3 regions of the Alcanivorax sp. genome follow, and region 2 is predicted to be linked to each of the others. Evidence: predicted binding sites of a transcription regulator. Region 2 holds the regulator's gene; each other region holds the start of a gene.
What was found. The regulator LexA, encoded in region 2, represses DNA repair genes until DNA is damaged. The targets are predictions, from matches to a motif close to TACTGTNTANNTANACAGTA.

Region 1 (6,053 bases), 1.1 Mb from region 2:
TGGGGCACCAGCGAGGAGGACGGCACCTTGGTGTGTCCCTGGCTGGCAAAGTAGTCCAGGAAGGCCTGGCGTAGTTCAGCACTCTTCATAGGAGAAACATTATCGGCTGGCTGTCAGAGAGCGCCGAGTATACCGCCCCCAAGGCCCGGTTGCGATGGTTCAGTAAGCTGCGAGCTACTAGCTTCTAGCTGCGAGAAAAACCCAAACCAAAAGGAGCTTCTTCTTTAATCTAACAGCTAGAAGCTAGCAGCTCGTAGCTCGTCTCTAGCCCTTGATCGCCGCCGCCAGACATACCGCCAGCACCATCACCAGCAGAATGCGCTTGAGCACTCTCGGCGAGACCCGGTGGGCGAAGCCCACGCCCAGGCGTACGCCCAGCAGCGTGCCGGCGGCTACCAGCAGGCCGGGTAGCCAGGCTACCTGATCCCGGGCCACGAAAATGCCCAGGGCCAGCACGGTGAAGCTGCCGGTAATGGCCAGTTTCAGGGCGTTGCCGCGCAGCATGTCATAGCGAAGCTGGCCCACCAGCACGGCGATCAGTACAAAGCCCACCCCCGCCTGCACAAAGCCACCATAGGCACCACAGAAGAACAGCCCCAGCCAGCCGGCCACGGAGTCGTTGGGTTGCAGTGGCACTTCATCCGCTGCCGGCGACAACTGATTGGGTTTGAACACCATGATCAGGGCCACCACCACCAGGGTGGTCAGCAATACGGGTTTGAGGATGGATTCCGGCAAATAGGAGGCTGCCAGGGTACCCACCAACGTACCCAGCAAACAGGGCACCAGTATTGCCGGCAGCGGCTTGAACGGCATGGTGCCGCGCTTGTTGAACTGGCGCACTGCCTCCACGCTCTGAATCAGCACCCCCACCCGCATGGTGCCATTGGCCAGCGCCGCACTCATGCCGCTGAGCATCAGCAGCGGCAGGATCAGCAGACCTCCACCACCGGCCAGGGTGTTGATAAAGCCGGCCAATACACCGGCACCCAGCATGGCCGCCGCCAGCCAGGGATCAGACAGGTATTCCATGGGAGGTCTCACACAAGCCGAAAAGCGAAGGATACGCCTTGAACAGGATTCAAACCAAGAGACAAATGATCGTGTGGCCAGCTCCTTGGACCACAACCCGGCCCCGTTGGAGCTTTGCTCGCAAGGCGAAGGGGCGAATGAATCCAAGTGCCTGCTGAAATCTTCGCTTTGCGAGCAAAGCTCCAACGGGGTAAAGGTATGAAAAGTAATGATGGGAGTGCGAGGGAACGAACTACAACTCGTCGTCCGGTGAGCCATCCAGTGCAGCAAAGCTCTGCTCAGCATCGAAACCCCGCTGTTGCAGGAACCGGAGCTGGCGGGCCTTTTCTTTCTGATCCTTGCCCGGGTACTGACGAAAGCGCCGGGCCCGCACGTCCCGGGCCAGGGCGAACCAGTCCACCTCTGCCTCCTCCAGAGCCTGGGCAATCAGTTCATTGTCCACGCCCTTGAGTTGCAGCTCCTGGCGGATTCGCAATGCACCCTGCCCTCGCTCAATCCGGGAGCGCACAAAAAAACCGGCAAAGCGCCGGTCATCGATAAAGCCATGTTCTTCACACCAGGCCATCACGGTGTTAAGCGCCGGATGCTCACCCACCTTGCTGCGCAGCTTGGTTTCCAGCTCGCGGCGGGCATGATCCCGACGCGCCAGCAGGCTGACAGCCCGCTGGCGCAGTTCGGATTCAGTGAGCGGTTCACTCATTACCGACTTCAGCTTCCTCTTCCTTGGCAGCCGGAGCCTCACTGGGATCAGGCAGCAGGCGGGCACGGATTTCCTGCTCGATTTCCTCGGCGATGGCCGGGTTCTCCCGCAGGAAATCACAGGCGTTCTGTTTGCCCTGGCCGATCTTGTCGCCCTTGTAGGCATACCAGGCACCGGATTTATCCACCAGCCCCTGCTGCACACCCAGGTCCAGGACTTCGCCCAGCTGGTTGATCCCCTGGCCGTAAAGAATCTGGAACTCGGCCTGACGGAACGGCGGTGATACCTTGTTCTTCACCACCTTGACCCGGGTTTCGTTACCGGTGACTTCATCCCCCTGTTTCACTGCCCCGATGCGACGAATATCCAGGCGCACGGAGGAGTAGAACTTGAGGGCATTACCGCCGGTGGTAGTTTCCGGGTTACCGAACATCACACCGATCTTCATACGGATCTGGTTGATGAACACCACCAGAGTATTGGCATTTTTCACGTTACCGGTGATCTTGCGCAGGGCCTGACTCATCAGACGAGCCTGCAGACCCACATGGGCATCGCCCATTTCACCTTCGATTTCCGCCTTGGGCACCAGGGCCGCCACGGAATCCACGATCACCACATCCACGGCGCCGGAACGTACCAGCATGTCGGTGATTTCCAGCGCCTGCTCGCCGGTGTCCGGCTGGGACACGATCAGGTCATCCACATTGACGCCCAGTTTTTCCGCGTAATCCGGGTCCAGCGCGTGCTCTGCATCCACAAAGGCACAGGTGGCGCCTTTTTTCTGCGCCTGGGCAATCACACTGAGAGTCAGGGTGGTTTTACCGGAGGATTCCGGCCCGTAGATTTCCACGATACGCCCTTTCGGCAGACCGCCAATCCCCAGAGCGATGTCCAGTCCCAGAGAGCCGGTGGAAATGGACGGCATGCGCTCGCGCTTGCGATCGCCCATGCGCATGACGGAACCCTTGCCGAATTGACGCTCGATCTGTGACAGCGCCGCAGACAGCGCCTTACCTTTATCGCTCATGTGACCCCTCTCCGTTAACTGGTGCGTCATTCATTGACGGCGACCGTATTGTGCCTTGTCGGATCTGACCTTTTAGTCAGCACTGACAATATGGACAGTATTATGAACAGCTATTGCGGCTCATTGCAACCCCGCCAGCCGGGGCTGCTTGCAGGCTAATGCGGTATCAACGTCATCAGTGCGGTAAACCGTTGATTTTCCATGCCTGGCCCCTTGCAGGAAGCATCGGCGATGCCTGGCAAGGAAGGCGTGCAAGATGTACCAGGCGTTCAATGCCCGGTGGATGAAAACGATTGTGGCGACTTCAGGCGCGCATTCAAGCCCCGAATGGCTTCCAGGATAGTCTGCTGACGGACGGCATTCCGGTCACCCGGAAAATGGAAACATTGCGCGTCGGCATGCCCATTCGGCTGCCCCCAGCCAATCCAGACCGTACCCACCGGCTTGTCCGGGGTGCCACCATCCGGGCCGGCGATGCCGGTCACCGCCATGCTTACCTGCCCACGGGAATGACGAAGCGCACCGAGCGCCATCTCCAGCGCCGTGTCTTCACTGACTGCACCGGTGCGCTCCAGCGTCGCGGCCTGCACCCCGAGCATGTCCTGCTTGGCCTCATTGGAGTACGTTACAAAGCCCCGCTCGAACCAGCGGGAAGAACCGGCAATGGCTGTCAGCGTCTGGGCAATGCCACCACCGGTGCAAGACTCAGCGGTGACCACCATGATGGACTGCTGTATCAGCTGCTCTGCCAGTTGCCGCGCGGCCTGGGCAATGTCGTCGTGATGCACGGTGTCTCCGGGAATATCCTGCCAGCGAACCCGCAAGATACCACTGCCCGCCCGCACCGCCCAAGGCGCGTTATTCCAGCTCTGCCAGCGAGGCCTCGAAATAATCCAGGAAACGCTGGATGTGCGGCAGGGTATCGCGACAACCGATGACCCCGAATTCCAGGCTGTCCTTGTAGCTCACCACGGTGATATTCAGCGCGTAACCGTGCAGCACAAGGGACACCGGGTAAGAGGCCAGCAACTCCGCGCCGTTGAAATACAGGGTTTCCTTCGGCCCCGGCACATTGGAGATCACCAGATTGAACATGGGGCTGACCCTGCCCGACAGGCCCGTCACCTGCCCCAGCGAGAGAGGCATATTGGTCATCACCGTATAGACGTCGATATCCGCCTTCTGCATTTCACCCAGACGGGTTTTCACCGCCTGCATGGATTCCTGAATGGCAACCAGCCGCCCCAGCGGGCTGGCAATGTGGGTGGCCAGGCTCACCTGCACTGTGGTGATGGCATTGCCGCCGCCTTCGGCCTGGTCAGCGCTACGCAGTGACACCGGCACCTGAGCCACCAGCGGCTCCGCGGGCAAGGCATCCAGCGATTCCAGGTAACGACGCATGGCGCCACCACACATGGCCAGAAAAATGTCGTTGACGGTGCCGTTGTGCTTTTTTGCGGCAGCCTTGATACGCGGCAGCGACCAGGACTGGGCGGCAAATCGGCGGGCGCCAGTGACGCGACGATTCAGGACTGTCTTCGGAGCCCGGTAGATGGTTTTCACGTTGCTTTCTTTGGGCAAACGCAGCAGATCCACCAGTTGCCCGGCACCCCGGCGCACACTGCCCATGCCATCCAGCACACCCGCCTTGGCGGCCACGGCCACGTTTTTCTTACGCGGCTTTTTACGGCTGTCCCACTCCCCGGACCAGGGTGCCGGCAGACGCTCATCGGCACTGGAGGCAAAGCGCGACTGCATCAGATGCATACCGGCCATGCCATCCACCATAGAATGGTGCATCTTGGTGTAAAGGGCGAAGCGGTTGCCTTCCAACCCTTCGATCAGATAGCTCTCCCACAGGGGCCGACTCGGATCCAGACGTTGGGCATGCAGGCGCGACACCAGCGCCAGCAACTCCCGCACCCGCCCCGGACGCGGCAGCGCCGAATGGCGCACGTGGTAATCGATATCAAAATTCTTGTCGTCCACCCAGGTCGCATCCAGCCGACCCGGCAGGCGGGACTGGATCTTCTGACTGAAGGGCCGGCACACCCCATCCACCTCAACCATGTAGCGATAGACGCTTTCCATGTAGTCGCTAGGGGCATCCTCCGGCACCGCGAACAGGGCCAGCCCCCCCACATGCATGGGCGTCTCGCGGGTTTCCATCATCAGCCAGCCGGAATCCATAATGGATAATTTTCGCGCCATCCCGATCTCCTTATTGTTATGTGCCACAGGCAAGGTTCATCCTGCGGGAGAAATCTGCCAATAGCCAAATCATCCATATTCAAGACAAAACAGCATTATGAGATTCGTTGCTTTTGGTTATTGGCCAAGGCACAGCCGTTTACTTATTCGACGCCAACCATCCCGGGGCCTGGAGAACACTGGACAAAATATCCGGCTCTGCTAATCTCGCACCATGAACCCGGTTCGCACAGTAATTGATGCCTCCGACGGCCCGACCCCGTCCCGCACTGCCAGCGCTTTCGCCCTGGTTGCGAGCACCCCTGCCTTTCTCTCCTGACGCCGAACACCCGACGGAAACCGGGGGTTCGGCGCCCCCGGCAAACACACCATTAACACCGTCAGGAGAACACCATGAATACGCTACCCCCGATCACCGTCAGCACCGCCGACCGTGATCGCCTTTTTGCCGTGCTGGATAACTTCAAGGGCGACTCGGATCAGATCGATTATCTCTACAATGAACTGGCCCGCGCCCAGTTTGTTGAGGCTGATGCCATGCCGGAAGACGTGGTAACCCTGGGCAGCCGCTTGCGGTTTCGCAATGAAGCCAGCGGCAAGGAACACGAACGGGTACTGACCCTGCCCCACGAGACACAGATCGTCAGCGACGCCATTTCCATTCTTACCCCAGCCGGAGCGGCCCTGCTGGGCCTGAAGGTGGGTGACGAGATACGTTGGCCTCACCAGGGACATTTTTTGCGGTTACAGCTGCTGTCAGTAAGCCGGACATAACGCCGGATAACCAGACCACAGTTTGATACGCTCTGACACTGACTCACTCATACAACAACACAAGGACTGCTCATGAAGATGGAAACCCTTGCCGTGCGTGCCGGCTTTCAGGTGGACCCCACCACCAAGGCGGTGGTGACGCCGATCTACCAGACCACGTCCTATGCCTTCGACAACACCCAGCACGGTGCGGATCTGTTTGACCTGAAGGTGCCCGGGAATATTTATACCCGCATCATGAACCCCACCAATGCGGTGCTGGAAGAACGGGTCGCAGCCATGGAAGGGGGCGTCGGCGCCCTGGCG
Region 2 (6,053 bases):
TTGGGGGTGACACCGGATATCGCCCCGGAAAAGCTGGCCGCCAGCCAGGACTGGCTGGCCCTGGTGGGCAACGATGCCCCCTTGCATATCCATCTGGAGCACGGGGTGGGCGTTCGTGGCGATAACCGCATCAGCACCAAGCGGTTTATTCAGGCGTTGCCGCCGCAGTTCACGGTATCCCGGGATGCCCGTGGCAGTTGCTGCATCCGCGCCCGGCTGGACCCCAACGAAGCGCACCTGTGGCTGGATCTGGCCGGTGATCCGCTGCACCGGCGCGGTTACCGGTTGGCCGGGGGGCGGGCGCCCCTGCGTGAAACCCTGGCCGCAGCCATGCTGTGGGCCGCCGGTTGGCGCCAGGGCAATCATCCCACTGCGCTGATGGACCCGTTCTGTGGTTCCGGCACCCTGTTGATCGAAGCGGCGCAGATTGCCGCTGGCTGGGCGGCCGGTGCCCAGCGCAAGCATTACGGCTTCCAGCAATGGCGGGGCTGTCGCCGCCAGCTCTGGCAGGACGCCATGGACGAGGCCGCTGAAAGTGCCCGCCAACCGCTCCCGGAGATGTCCATGAAGGGGTTCGATGTGGACGGCCGGGCTATCCAACTGGCTCAGCAGAATGCGGAGCGGGCGGGGGTTCGCCAGGCCATTCACTTCGAACGCCGTGAACTGGGTGCCCTGCGTCCCCGGGATTTTGCCGATCAGGGCCTGCTGGTGGCCAATCCGCCCTGGGGCGAGCGTCTGGATGAACAGCAACAGGCCGGCTGGCTGCATTTTGCCCTGGGTCGTTTGCTGGCCAGGCTGGCGCCGAACTGGCAGGCGGTGTTGCTGGGAGCCGATGCGGAAGTCATGGATCGCTCGGGTATGGATCTGCAGAGCCAGTGGCGACTAAAGAACGGGCCGTTTAACAACTTCATTCGCCTGTATCACTCTCGCCAGCCGGCCCCGGTGGAGGTGGTGACCATCGCCGAGTCATCTGCCTTTGAGGTGCCGGAAGGGGCGCAGCCGCTGGTCAACCGCCTGCGCAAGAATGGCAAACACCTGCGTCGCTGGCTGGAACGCGAAGATATCCAGTGCTATCGCCTCTACGACCGGGATTTGCCCGAGTTCAATGTGGCGGTGGATATCTATGGCGATCAGGTGCTAGTGCAGGAATTCAAGGCGCCGAAAACCGTGGACCCGGAGAAGGCCAAACAGCGCCGGGATCTGGCGGTAACCGCCGTGCGGGCCGCCCTGGGCGTGCATCGGGAGCAGGTGCATCTGCGTACCCGGGAGCGCCAGAAAGGCAACCAACAGTATCAGAAGCTGGATGGCCAGGGACGTTATCGGCTGGTGCGGGAAGGGCAGGCGCATCTGCTCATCAACCTGCAGGACTATCTGGACACCGGCCTGTTCCTCGATCACCGGCCCACCCGGCTGAAGATTGCCGAGGAAGCCAGCGGCAAGCGCTTCCTCAACCTGTTTGCCTACACCGGCTCGGCCACCGTGCATGCCGCTGTGGGGGGCGCGAAACGCACGGTCACCGTGGATGCCTCCAAGCGCTACCTGGAATGGGCGGCCTCCAATCTGGCCGCCAATGGGTTCTCCACCGACCAACACGAGCTGGTACGCGCCGATACCATGCGCTGGCTGGACGAATGCCAGGAGCAGTTTGATCTGGTGTTCTGTGATCCGCCCACCTTTTCCAACAACAAGTCGCGCAGTGACTTCGTGGTGGAAGAGCACCATGGCGAGCTGATCCGCAAGATCATGCGCCGGCTGGAGCCGGGCGGGGTGCTGTATTTTTCCTGCAACTACCGCCGTTTCGAACTCGACCCGAGTATCAGCAAGTGGTATCAGGTAGACGATATTTCCCGCTGGAGCATCCCGGAGGATTTCCGCCGGAATGACAGGATTCATGTCTGCTATGCCATTCGGCATGTGGAGGACTGATGAGCGTAGTGCTTTATACCACGGTGGGCTGCCATCTCTGTGAGCAGGCCCGTGAGCTGGTGTCTACTGTGGCACCGGATCTCACCCTGACACTGGTTGATGTGGCGGAAGACGATGAATTGCTGGCCCGTTATGGCGAGCGCATTCCCGTGCTGATGAAAGAGGGCCGGGAACTTGGCTGGCCATTCAGTCTGCTGGATGTGCAGCAATTTCTGGCTGGTTGAGTGATTGATGCGGGCTTCACAGCGGCAGGCTCATGATTGCTGCTATGAAGACCATCAGCCCAAAGAAACTCCACAAGCGCCAGGCCGATGAAGTCGAAATCTTCTCGGCCTGCCTGTCCGTGTGCACCCTCAAGGTCCGCTTAGGTGATACCTGGTACTGGGTGGCCGACGACAGCGGTAAGATCATGCGTTTCAACGGTCCCGAACACGCCAATAACCAGCTCCAGACCCTGTCCACTGGCACGGCCCATCTGCTGCATCATTCCGCCCATGCGGAAATGGTTGGCCAGCCGGAAGGAGAGGTGATCCCGCCTCTACGGGTGCGCTTTCACTGGCGAAGCCAGGCCTGACCAGTTGGCACCTTGCTCGCAAGGCGAAGGCTTGGTGGAGTTCTCTCTCTCTCTGGAAACTTCGCTTTGCGAGCAAAGTTCCAACGGGTTCTGGTTTCGCTTATCTGAACAGCGATCGCGCGTTTTCACTCGTCATGCCCGCCACCTGGGCCACACCCTGCCCCCGCAAACTCGCCACCCGTTTACCGACCCAGGGCAGCAATGAAGGTTCATTGCGTCGCTTCTTCGGGGGCGGTTCTGGCAGATCCCGCGGCAGCAGATAGGGGGCATCGGTTTCCAGCAACAGCCGGTTATCCGGAATATTGTGCACCAGCTCTGCCAGCGGCTTGCCCCGGCGCTCATCACAGACCCAGCCGGTAATACCGATGTGGCAATCCAGATCGAGATAATCGAAAAGCGCCTGGCGGGAACCGGTAAAGCAGTGAACCACTGCGCCAACAAGATGGTCCCGGTAGGCTTTCAGGATGGGCGCGAAGCGCTCATGGGCATCACGTTCGTGGAGGAACACTGGTAGCCGGTATTCCACCGCCAGGGCCAGCTGTGCCTCGAAGGCACGTTCCTGATCCGGTCGTGGGGAAAAGTCGCGATTGAAATCCAGGCCCATCTCACCGGCGGCCTTTACGTTCTGCTGGCTGAGCAGTTCACGCAGTTCGTTTTCCAGGGCCGGGGAGTAGAAGCGGGCGCTGTGGGGATGTAAACCTGCAGTGGCGAACAGATCGTCGTGTTGACTGGCCAGCGCCATGGCCTGACGGGATTCGTCTACATTGGTGCCGGTGAGCAATTGCCAGGACACCCCGGCGGAGCGGGCTCGTTCCAGCACCTCATTCCGGTCATCCCGGAATTGCTTGTCGGTCAGGTTGACGCCGATATCAGCCCAGTGAACGGGAGCCTTGTCGGGAGAAGTGTTGTGAGGTGCTGTCATCAGGAGCCTGCTCCGCCAGTTGTTCGCGCAGGGATTCTACCCGACGACGGTTGGCACCTAAATCCCAGTAGCCCACTCGAGAGGCGGAGCGCACTTCTACCACGCCGTCTTCGCGGACATAGAAGGTCACATCATCCACGAAGCGCAGTATCCGGCTGGAGAAACGGGCCTGAATACGGGACTGGCCGACCACGTCAAACTCCACACGGGGTAGTTGGCGCAACAGAGCCTGCAGACGGGCCATGCTGGCCTTACGGGTTTCCGCTACCTGTAATGGCGCGACCCGACGCTCTTCATCCGTAGCCAGACTGGACACGCAGTTGGGCGAATCCGGGCAGGGGGCGAGCAGATGCGTATTGGACATGGCGGCAGCACTCATCAATAGCAGAATGGCACTAGAAAGAATTCGGATCACGGATCAGCCCCACGAAAATACCCTCGATGATCAGCTGATCGGCAGGCACTTTAATGGGCTCGTACGCCTCATTGGCGGGTAACAGGGTAGCGCTGGATTTGTTCAACTTTAGGGTCTTCACCGTGACTTCTTCGTCAATGCGGGCAACCACGATCTCGCCGGAGCGAGCCACGTTGGATTTGCGCACGGCAATCAGGTCGCCGTCGAAGATACCCGCCTCGATCATGCTGTCGCCCTGTACCTTCAGCAGGTAGGTAGGCCGTTGCTTGAACAGCCCCTGGGGCACGGGAACCGTACGCTCCACATTTTCGATCGCCTCGATGGGGACCCCGGCAGCTACCTTGCCCACTACCGGTAGTTCTTCTTCCGACCAGAACGCATTGTCGAGTAACTGGATGCCGCGGGAGCGGTCACTATGGAGTTTTATGAAGCCTTTACGCTCCAGCGCTCTCAGATGGTCAGAGGCGGCATTCTTGGACTGGAAGCCCATGATGTCGGCAATTTCCGCGCGAGTCGGTGCCATACCGGTATCGGCGATGCATTCGCGGATACAGTCCAGCACCTGTTGCTGGCGATCGGTGAGTTTGCTGCTCATAACCTTCTCCATGTTTCCCGCAGGATTTCGGTTCCATACCCGGGCGTCATCGACGCTTCTGGCTAACCAGGCTGTCAGCCTTGGCTGACAAACAGTGCTACAAAACCGATGCTAGCATAGGTACTGATAATATGAACAGTGCTATTTGAACAGTTGTTCCTGTCTGTTTTTCGGCGGTTTCGGGAGGATGTCGTTGCCCTGTGAAGACGCGCGCACTAGCATATTGCAGGAAGGTCATAACGGTTGTGGGTCTTTATGTCGATTCGCCGCCAGATCTTCCGATAACAATTCCATCAGACCTGGGGATAGTAGATGGAGCAGGCCAATAATAATGACTTCGGCCAGCAACGGATCCGGCAGTTGTTGTCCGGTGTGCCGTTTTTCAATGAAATTGCCCGCGACGATCAAGATGAGTTTTCTCAACTTGAGCACAACACCCGCCTTTGGGTCGCCGGCTCGGGGGACACGGTCATTCGTGCCGGGGATGTGGATTCCACCCTGTATTTCCTGTTACGGGGGCAACTGGAAGTACTTTCGGAACATGCTGACGAAGCACCCTTGTATTATGTTTCTCCGGGTGAAGTTTTCGGTACCCTTTCCATGCTGCTTGGGACACCGCGCAGCGCCAATATAAGGGTATCCGAGAATGCCCGTGAAGCCGTGCTGGCAAGCCTGGACTTCAACGAGTTCAATGAGGATGAGGGTCCTTATTCACTGACCACCCGGCTGGCTTTCTTCCACATGATTGTCCATCACATTCGCTGGACCCTGGAAGTCAAACGCATGCAATCCCCGGATCACGAGCTGGTCCAGTCCATGCGCAAGCTACCGGTCTTTCACGGGGAAAAAGGCAGCCGTGAAGAACTGGCCGCCCTCAAGGTGCAGGCCCAGGGTCTGGCGGAACTGCTGTGCCGCTGGAATGAAGAAGGAGCGGAAGGGACGGGGGCGTTGCAGCTAACGTGAAGGCAGTTAATAGTGAACAGTGAACAGTGAACAGTGAACAGTGAACAGTGAACAGTGAACAGTGAACAGTGAACAGTGAACAGTTTCGCGGAATAGGTTTCTGCTTTCTGAACGTAAGAGGCCGCGTCCAGGCTATGGGCGCGGCCTCTTACGTTTCAGTCAGGCATGCGCTGGAACGCGCGCTATTAACTATTCACTGTTAACTATTAACTGCCCTTCTGATCAACCTTCACCGCCAACACATCACAATGCGCCCCCGGCACCAGGCCGCGGGCGGTGGAGCCCAGGAGCAGGGCGAGGCCGCTGCGGGTGTGACTGCCAACTACGATCAGGTCGGCGCCCAGCTTGTCTGCCTGGTCGAGGATGGTCTTTTCGATGGAGCCCAGCTCCACGTGGACATTCTCGGCGGGGATCTGATAACGGCCAGCGTAGGTGTCGGCAGTGTCCCTGGCCTGTTTCATCAGGCCGCTTTGCAGGTCGGTTACATCCATGGGCACATCGGCGCCATAGGCCAGTGCCAGGGGTTCGATTACATGGATCAGATGCAGCTCGCCATCATTACCAGAGAGCACCCCGGCGGCCCGGGACAACACCTGGGCAGACTCATCACTGCAATCAATGGCGACCAGAATTCGGCGATAGGGGCTAGTCACGGTTC
Region 3 (6,053 bases), 370 kb from region 2:
CCGTATCCACAACCCGGCCATGCAACGCACCGTGTTCGAGGCGCTGGGCATTTCCGAGGAAGAGGCTGACGAAAAGTTCGGCTTCCTGCTTGATGGCCTGAAATATGGCGCGCCGCCACATGGTGGCCTGGCCTTCGGTCTGGATCGCATGGTTATGCTGATGACCGGCTGTGACTCTATCCGCGACGTGATCGCCTTCCCGAAAACCCAGACCGCCTCCTGCATGATGACCAATGCACCGTCACCGGTGGACAGCAAGCAGCTGCGTGAAGTGGGTGTGCAGGTTCGCAAGGAAGACAGCTAATTCAATAACAACCGGCGGCGCGACCTGCTCGCGCCGGTCTGTTCGTAGCAACTACGGGAGACACCATGGCAGGACATAGTAAATGGGCCAACATCAAGCATCGCAAGGCGGCCCAGGATGCCAAGCGCGGTAAGATCTTTACCAAACTGATTCGCGAAATCACCGTGGCGGCCAGAATGGGCGGCGGTGAACCGGCGGACAACCCGCGCCTGCGGGCAGCGGTGGACAAGGCGCTGGGTCAGAACATGACCCGCGACACCATCGACCGGGCCATCAAGCGCGGTGCCGGCGGTGATGACGATGGCAACATGGAAGAGATCACCTACGAAGGCTACGGCAAGGGTGGCGTGGCGGTACTGGTGGAAACCATGACCGACAACGTGAACAGAACCGTAGCCGAGGTGCGTCATGCATTCTCCAAGTTTGCCGGTAACCTGGGCACCAGCGGCTCCGTGGCCTTCCTGTTCAGCAAGCGTGGTGAGATCTTTTTCGAGCCCGGGGTGGACGAAGAACGGCTGATGGAAGTGGCCCTGGAAGCCGGTGCCGAGGACGTGGAAGAAAACGATGACGGCAGCTTCCTGGTCATCACCACCCCGGACAAGCAGTTCGGTGACGTGATCGATGCCCTGCGCGAAGCCGGTCTGGAATTCGCCGACGCGGAAGTGACCATGCACCCCTCCACGGAAGCGGAGATGGATGCGGACACCGCGGAAACCGTGCAGAAGATGATCGACATGCTGGAAGATCTGGACGACGTGCAGAACGTCTACACCAACGCCAGCTGGCCGGCGGAAGAAGAGGAATAGCTACTAGCTGTGAGCTGCTAGCTTCGAGGAAAGCAAAAACCCCGCAGAGTCGGGGTTTTTTGCTATTTGGCTTGCGCATCCTTCGGGCCGGGCCACAATCCTGCTAGAAGCTAGAAGCTAGAAGCTAGAAGCTAGAAGCTAGAAGCTGCTTCAACTGGACATATGGACAGCGGTCAGGTACAACTGAGCCAGCTTTTTATCTTCGGGTCAGTGGCTTATGGCATTACTACTGGGGATCGACCCCGGCTCCCGGCGCACCGGCTACGGGTTGGTGGAGCAGGTGGGTAACCGCAGCCGGGCGGTGGCTTTTGGCACCATTGCCACGACCCACAAGGAAATCCCCCCTCGCCTGGGCGAGATCTTCACCGGTATCCATCAGGTGGTGCTGGAATACGGTCCGGCGGAAGTGAGTATTGAAAAGGTGTTCATGGCTCGCAACGCGGATTCCGCCCTGAAACTGGGTCAGGCCAGGGGGGCTGCCATTGCGGCAGTGATGCAGGCCTCCCTGCCGGTGTTTGAATACTCTGCCCGTCAGGTAAAGCAGGCGGTGGTAGGGCGAGGTGGCGCCGAAAAGGGGCAGGTGGCGGAAATGGTCAAATACCTGCTCGGCCTGGAAAAACGGCCCCAGGAAGACGCGGCCGACGCTCTGGCCATTGCCCTGTGTCATGCCCACATGCGCGTGTCCCTGGCTCGCATGGGCGGCGCCACGGCGGTAAGAAATGGACGAATACGGTAAAAGACGGTGATAACACAGCAATGATAGGACAACTGCGCGGAACCCTGCTCGAGAAGCGCCCCCCGGTGCTGCTGTTGGATGTGAACGGGGTGGGCTACGAAGTGGAAGCCCCCATGACAGTGTTTTACGGCCTGCCGGAGACAGGCGAGCCGCTGACCCTGCATACCCATTTCGTGGTGCGTGAAGATGCCCAGTTATTGTATGGCTTTGCGGATCGCTATGAGCGCGAGCTGTTTCGGGCGCTAATTAAGGTCAACGGCGTCGGCCCGAAAATGGCCCTGGCGATTCTTTCCGGTATCGAGGCAGACCGCCTGGCCCAGTGCATTCACGATCAGGACACCACCTCGCTGGTGAAGGTGCCGGGTATCGGCAAGAAAACCGCCGAACGACTGGTCATCGAAATGCGGGACCGGCTCGACAAGATTGATGGTGGTCCCATCTCCCTGCCGGGTCAGGTGTCACTGGCACAGCCTGACGATGCCCGTTCTGACGCCATTGCCGCCCTGGAGGCACTGGGTTATCGCAACAAGGATGCCGCCGCTGCCGTTGGCAAGGTGGCGGAAGAGGGTGCCAGCAGCGAGCAACTAATCCGGCAGGCGCTGAAAAGCCTGGCGCGCTGATTGGGGTTGCAAGAGGCAAGTTTCAAGATGCAACGCGAGCGGATTGGGTCTGGCGACTTCGTTTCAGAGGGCGCGAATACACGCTATGGGTCGCAAATGGTGTTGCAGCAAAGAAAGGTTTTTCTTTTTGTAGGAAGCTATGCTTGCATAGCGAAATCGGCAGTAAAACGCGGGCAAAGACCTTTTTTGTTTGGCACGGCACCTGATCGCGTTGAAACTTGCAACTTGCAACTTGCGTCCTGAGCCAACATGGAAAACGATCGTTTGATTTCCCCGGCTGCGGTAGGCAGCCATGAAGAACAGTACGACCGGGCGATCCGTCCGGCCAGTCTGGCTGACTACAAAGGCCAGCCAAAAGTCCGCGAGCGGATGGAAATCTTCATTGATGCCGCCCGTGGCCGTAATGAAGCCCTCGACCATACCCTGATTTTTGGCCCCCCCGGCCTGGGCAAGACTACCCTGGCACACATCATTGCCCGGGAAATGGGCTGCGAACTCAAGTCCACCTCCGGGCCGGTGCTGGAAAAAGCCGGTGATCTGGCCGCCATCCTCACCAACCTGGAAGAGGGCGATGTGCTGTTCGTGGATGAAATCCACCGCCTGTCACCGGTGGTGGAGGAAATCCTCTATCCGGCCATGGAGGACTACCAGCTTGATATCATGATCGGCGAGGGGCCGGCGGCCCGCTCCATCAAGCTGGATTTGCCTCCCTTCACCCTGGTGGGGGCTACCACACGGGCAGGCCTGCTTACTGCGCCCTTGCGTGACCGCTTCGGTATTGTTCAGCGGCTGGAATTCTACTCGGTGGAGGATCTCTCCGGGATTGTGATTCGTGCCTGCGACATTCTTGCCATTCCCATTGATGATGCCGGCGCTCTGGAAGTGGCGCGCCGCGCTCGCGGTACTCCCCGTATCGCCAACCGCTTGTTGCGCCGGGTGCGTGACTACGCGGAAGTGAAGGGCGAAGGGCGGATTACCGAAGCCATGGCCCAGCGGGCGCTGGATATGCTGGAAGTGGATAGCTGCGGCCTTGACGGCACCGACCGGCGTCTGCTCGACATGATCATGCATAAATTTGATGGTGGCCCGGTGGGGCTCGAGTCCCTGGCAGCCGCCCTTAATGAAGATGCCGGCACCCTGGAAGAGGTGGTGGAGCCTTATCTGATCCAGCAGGGTTTTATTCAACGTACCCCGCGGGGACGTGCCACCACCAACCATGCCTGGCGTCATTTCGGCCTGCAGCGGCCGCGAAAAGACGGTGATTTGTTTAATGATTGAAAAAAAGCCGCGAAACGGGGAATTTACCCTGCCGGTACGCGTCTACATCGAGGACACCGATGCCGGTGGCATCGTCTATTACGTGAATTACCTGAAATTCATGGAAAGGGCGCGCACTGAATTTATGCGCACCCTGGGCTATCAGCATTATGTGTTGGCGGATGAGAACTTCCAGTTCGTGGTCCATTCGGCCAATGTGCAATACCATCAGCCGGCCCGCATCGACGATGCGCTGGCAGTAACCGCCCGGCTCAAGCAGCTGGGCAAGGCCACGTTGTTTTTCGACCAGCAGGTACGCCGAGGCGACACGCTGCTGTGTCAGGCGGAGATAAAGGTGGCCTGCGTCCGTGCTGATACTCTCAGGCCCACCGGGATACCGGCGGGCCTGTACAACAAATTCAAAGCCGCCAGCGAAGGAGAAGGGCTCAATGGTTGAGGCATCGAGTATGTCTGTCGTCAGTCTGATCAGTAACGCCACCATTGTGGTGCAGCTGGTCATGGTGCTGTTGATAGTGGCGTCGTTGACGTCCTGGTACATGATTGTCAGCCGTTTCCGGGTAATGGGGCGGGCTCACAAGGCGGGACGTGCCTTCGAAGAGAAATTCTGGTCCAGCGACGATTTGGCCTCACTGTACAACCAGAGCCGTAAGGATCCGGACGTGGATGCGGGGCCGGAGTCCATCTTTCGCGCCGGCTTCCAGGAGTTTGTGCGGCTCTCCAAGAGCACCCGTGGCGCCGAGGCCGTGATGGATGGCAGCCAGCGGGCCATGCGTGTGGCCCTGCAGCGTGAACAGACCCGCTTGACCAAGCACCTTCCTTTTCTTGCAACGGTAGGTTCCACCAGTCCTTATGTGGGTCTGTTCGGCACAGTGTGGGGCATCATGAATTCCTTCATGGCCCTGGCCAACGTCAAGCAGGCGACTCTCAGCGTGGTGGCGCCGGGCATTGCGGAGGCGTTGATTGCCACGGCCATCGGCTTGTTTGCGGCGATTCCGGCAGTGATGGCCTACAACCGTTTCTCTGCGCAGAGCGATGCCTTGCTCACTGAAAACGAAATGTTCGCCGAGGAGTTCTCCTCGGTGCTTCACCGTCAGGTTCACGGACGCGAGGGGTAAGCCATGAGCGGCGTGAAGATAAGGGTGCCGCGCAAGCTCGTTGCCGAGATGAACGTGGTGCCCTACATCGATGTGATGCTGGTGTTGCTGGTGATTTTCATGGCCACGGCGCCAATGATGACCCAGGGTATCAATGTGGACCTGCCCGACAGCAACAGTGAGCCCATTGATACCAACAAGGATGAGCCGGTGATCATTTCGGTGACCGCTGACGGCAGCTACTACATTGATGTGGGCAGCGACAGCCGCAAGTCTGCCAGCCTGGAAACGGTACAGGGGCATGCGTTGCGTATTCACAAGCAGAAACCGTCCACCCTGTTTCTGGTGGAAGGGGACAGCCAGGTGGCCTATGCCAAGGTGGTCCAGTTGATGGCTGCCTTGCAGGGAGCCGGTATTACCCAACTGGGTCTGGTTACGGAACCGCAGGGCAGCAATGAGTGATCGTGGCGCCGCGCTGCTTTTTACCGTCCTCATTCACCTGCTGGTGTTTGGGCTGCTGGTGTTCAGTTGGAGTACGGATCCGTCATTGCACAAGGCGCCGGTGATTCCTCCCCATGTGAAAGCAACCATGGTGGAGACGTCGAAACAGAAGAAGGCGCCGGTGAGCAAGCCGAAGCCGGAGCAAAAGCCCGCGCCGAAACCGGAACCGAAACCCAAGCCAAAGCCGAAACCCAAACCGGAGCCCAAGCCGAAGCCCGAACCCAAGCCTGAGCCTAAACCCAAACCCAAGCCGAAACCGGAGCCCGCGAAAAAGCCGGCACCGAAACCGGAGCCCAAGCCGGATCCCAAACCGGTCATCCCCGAGATTGCGGAACCGAGTCTGGAGGAAATGCTGGCCGAGGAAGAGCTGGAAATGGCAAAGCCGACGGAGCCATCACCGCAGGAGTCGCAGGAAGCGTCCAGCAATGCAGATCAGTCGGATGTGGAGGTGGCCAGTTTTACCGATGCCATTTCCGCTCAGGTGGGACAGCGTTGGCGCATTCCCGGGAATTACCGGAACCGGGATGACATCAAGACGCGGGTTCGTATACAGATGATTCCTGGCGGTGAGGTCATCAACGTGTCGGTGGTAAAAAGCAGCGGCTACCCGGATTTTGATGAATCGGTCATGAATGCGGTCAAGTTGGCAAGCCCCTTACCGGTGCCAGATGGCCCCCTGTTTGATAAACAGTTTCGCTCACTGGTGATCGAATT

Region 1: recA (recombinase RecA) is a predicted target of LexA. The motif match lies at 2,843-2,862, and genes of this name have one in related genera.
Region 3: ruvC (crossover junction endodeoxyribonuclease RuvC) is a predicted target of LexA. The motif match lies at 1,263-1,282, and genes of this name have one in related genera.

Annotation. Positions count from the first base shown of each region.
Region 1 covers NZ_CP080267.1:1,451,513-1,457,565, forward strand. The annotation lists gene alaS (alanine--tRNA ligase) at 1-89, opposite strand, end outside; gene KZ772_RS06645 (sulfite exporter TauE/SafE family protein) at 265-1,032, opposite strand; gene KZ772_RS06650 (regulatory protein RecX) at 1,265-1,732, opposite strand; gene recA (recombinase RecA) at 1,725-2,762, opposite strand; gene KZ772_RS06660 (CinA family protein) at 3,032-3,550, opposite strand; gene KZ772_RS06665 (wax ester/triacylglycerol synthase family O-acyltransferase) at 3,621-4,973, opposite strand; gene rnk (nucleoside diphosphate kinase regulator) at 5,367-5,747, shown strand; gene KZ772_RS06675 (bifunctional O-acetylhomoserine aminocarboxypropyltransferase/cysteine synthase) at 5,820-6,053, shown strand, end outside.
Region 2 covers NZ_CP080267.1:303,736-309,788, forward strand. The annotation lists gene rlmKL (bifunctional 23S rRNA (guanine(2069)-N(7))-methyltransferase RlmK/23S rRNA (guanine(2445)-N(2))-methyltransferase RlmL) at 1-1,926, shown strand, start outside; gene KZ772_RS01320 (glutaredoxin family protein) at 1,926-2,150, shown strand; gene KZ772_RS01325 (DUF6482 family protein) at 2,195-2,500, shown strand; gene KZ772_RS01330 (TatD family hydrolase) at 2,601-3,422, opposite strand; gene KZ772_RS01335 (DUF1499 domain-containing protein) at 3,370-3,837, opposite strand; gene lexA (transcriptional repressor LexA) at 3,818-4,432, opposite strand; gene KZ772_RS01345 (cyclic nucleotide-binding domain-containing protein) at 4,745-5,395, shown strand; gene KZ772_RS01350 (universal stress protein) at 5,602-6,048, opposite strand.
Region 3 covers NZ_CP080267.1:3,896,529-3,902,581, forward strand. The annotation lists gene aspS (aspartate--tRNA ligase) at 1-304, shown strand, start outside; gene KZ772_RS18180 (YebC/PmpR family DNA-binding transcriptional regulator) at 370-1,110, shown strand; gene ruvC (crossover junction endodeoxyribonuclease RuvC) at 1,328-1,846, shown strand; gene ruvA (Holliday junction branch migration protein RuvA) at 1,867-2,466, shown strand; gene ruvB (Holliday junction branch migration DNA helicase RuvB) at 2,716-3,744, shown strand; gene ybgC (tol-pal system-associated acyl-CoA thioesterase) at 3,737-4,180, shown strand; gene tolQ (protein TolQ) at 4,173-4,859, shown strand; gene tolR (protein TolR) at 4,863-5,300, shown strand; gene KZ772_RS18215 (cell envelope integrity protein TolA) at 5,293-6,053, shown strand, end outside.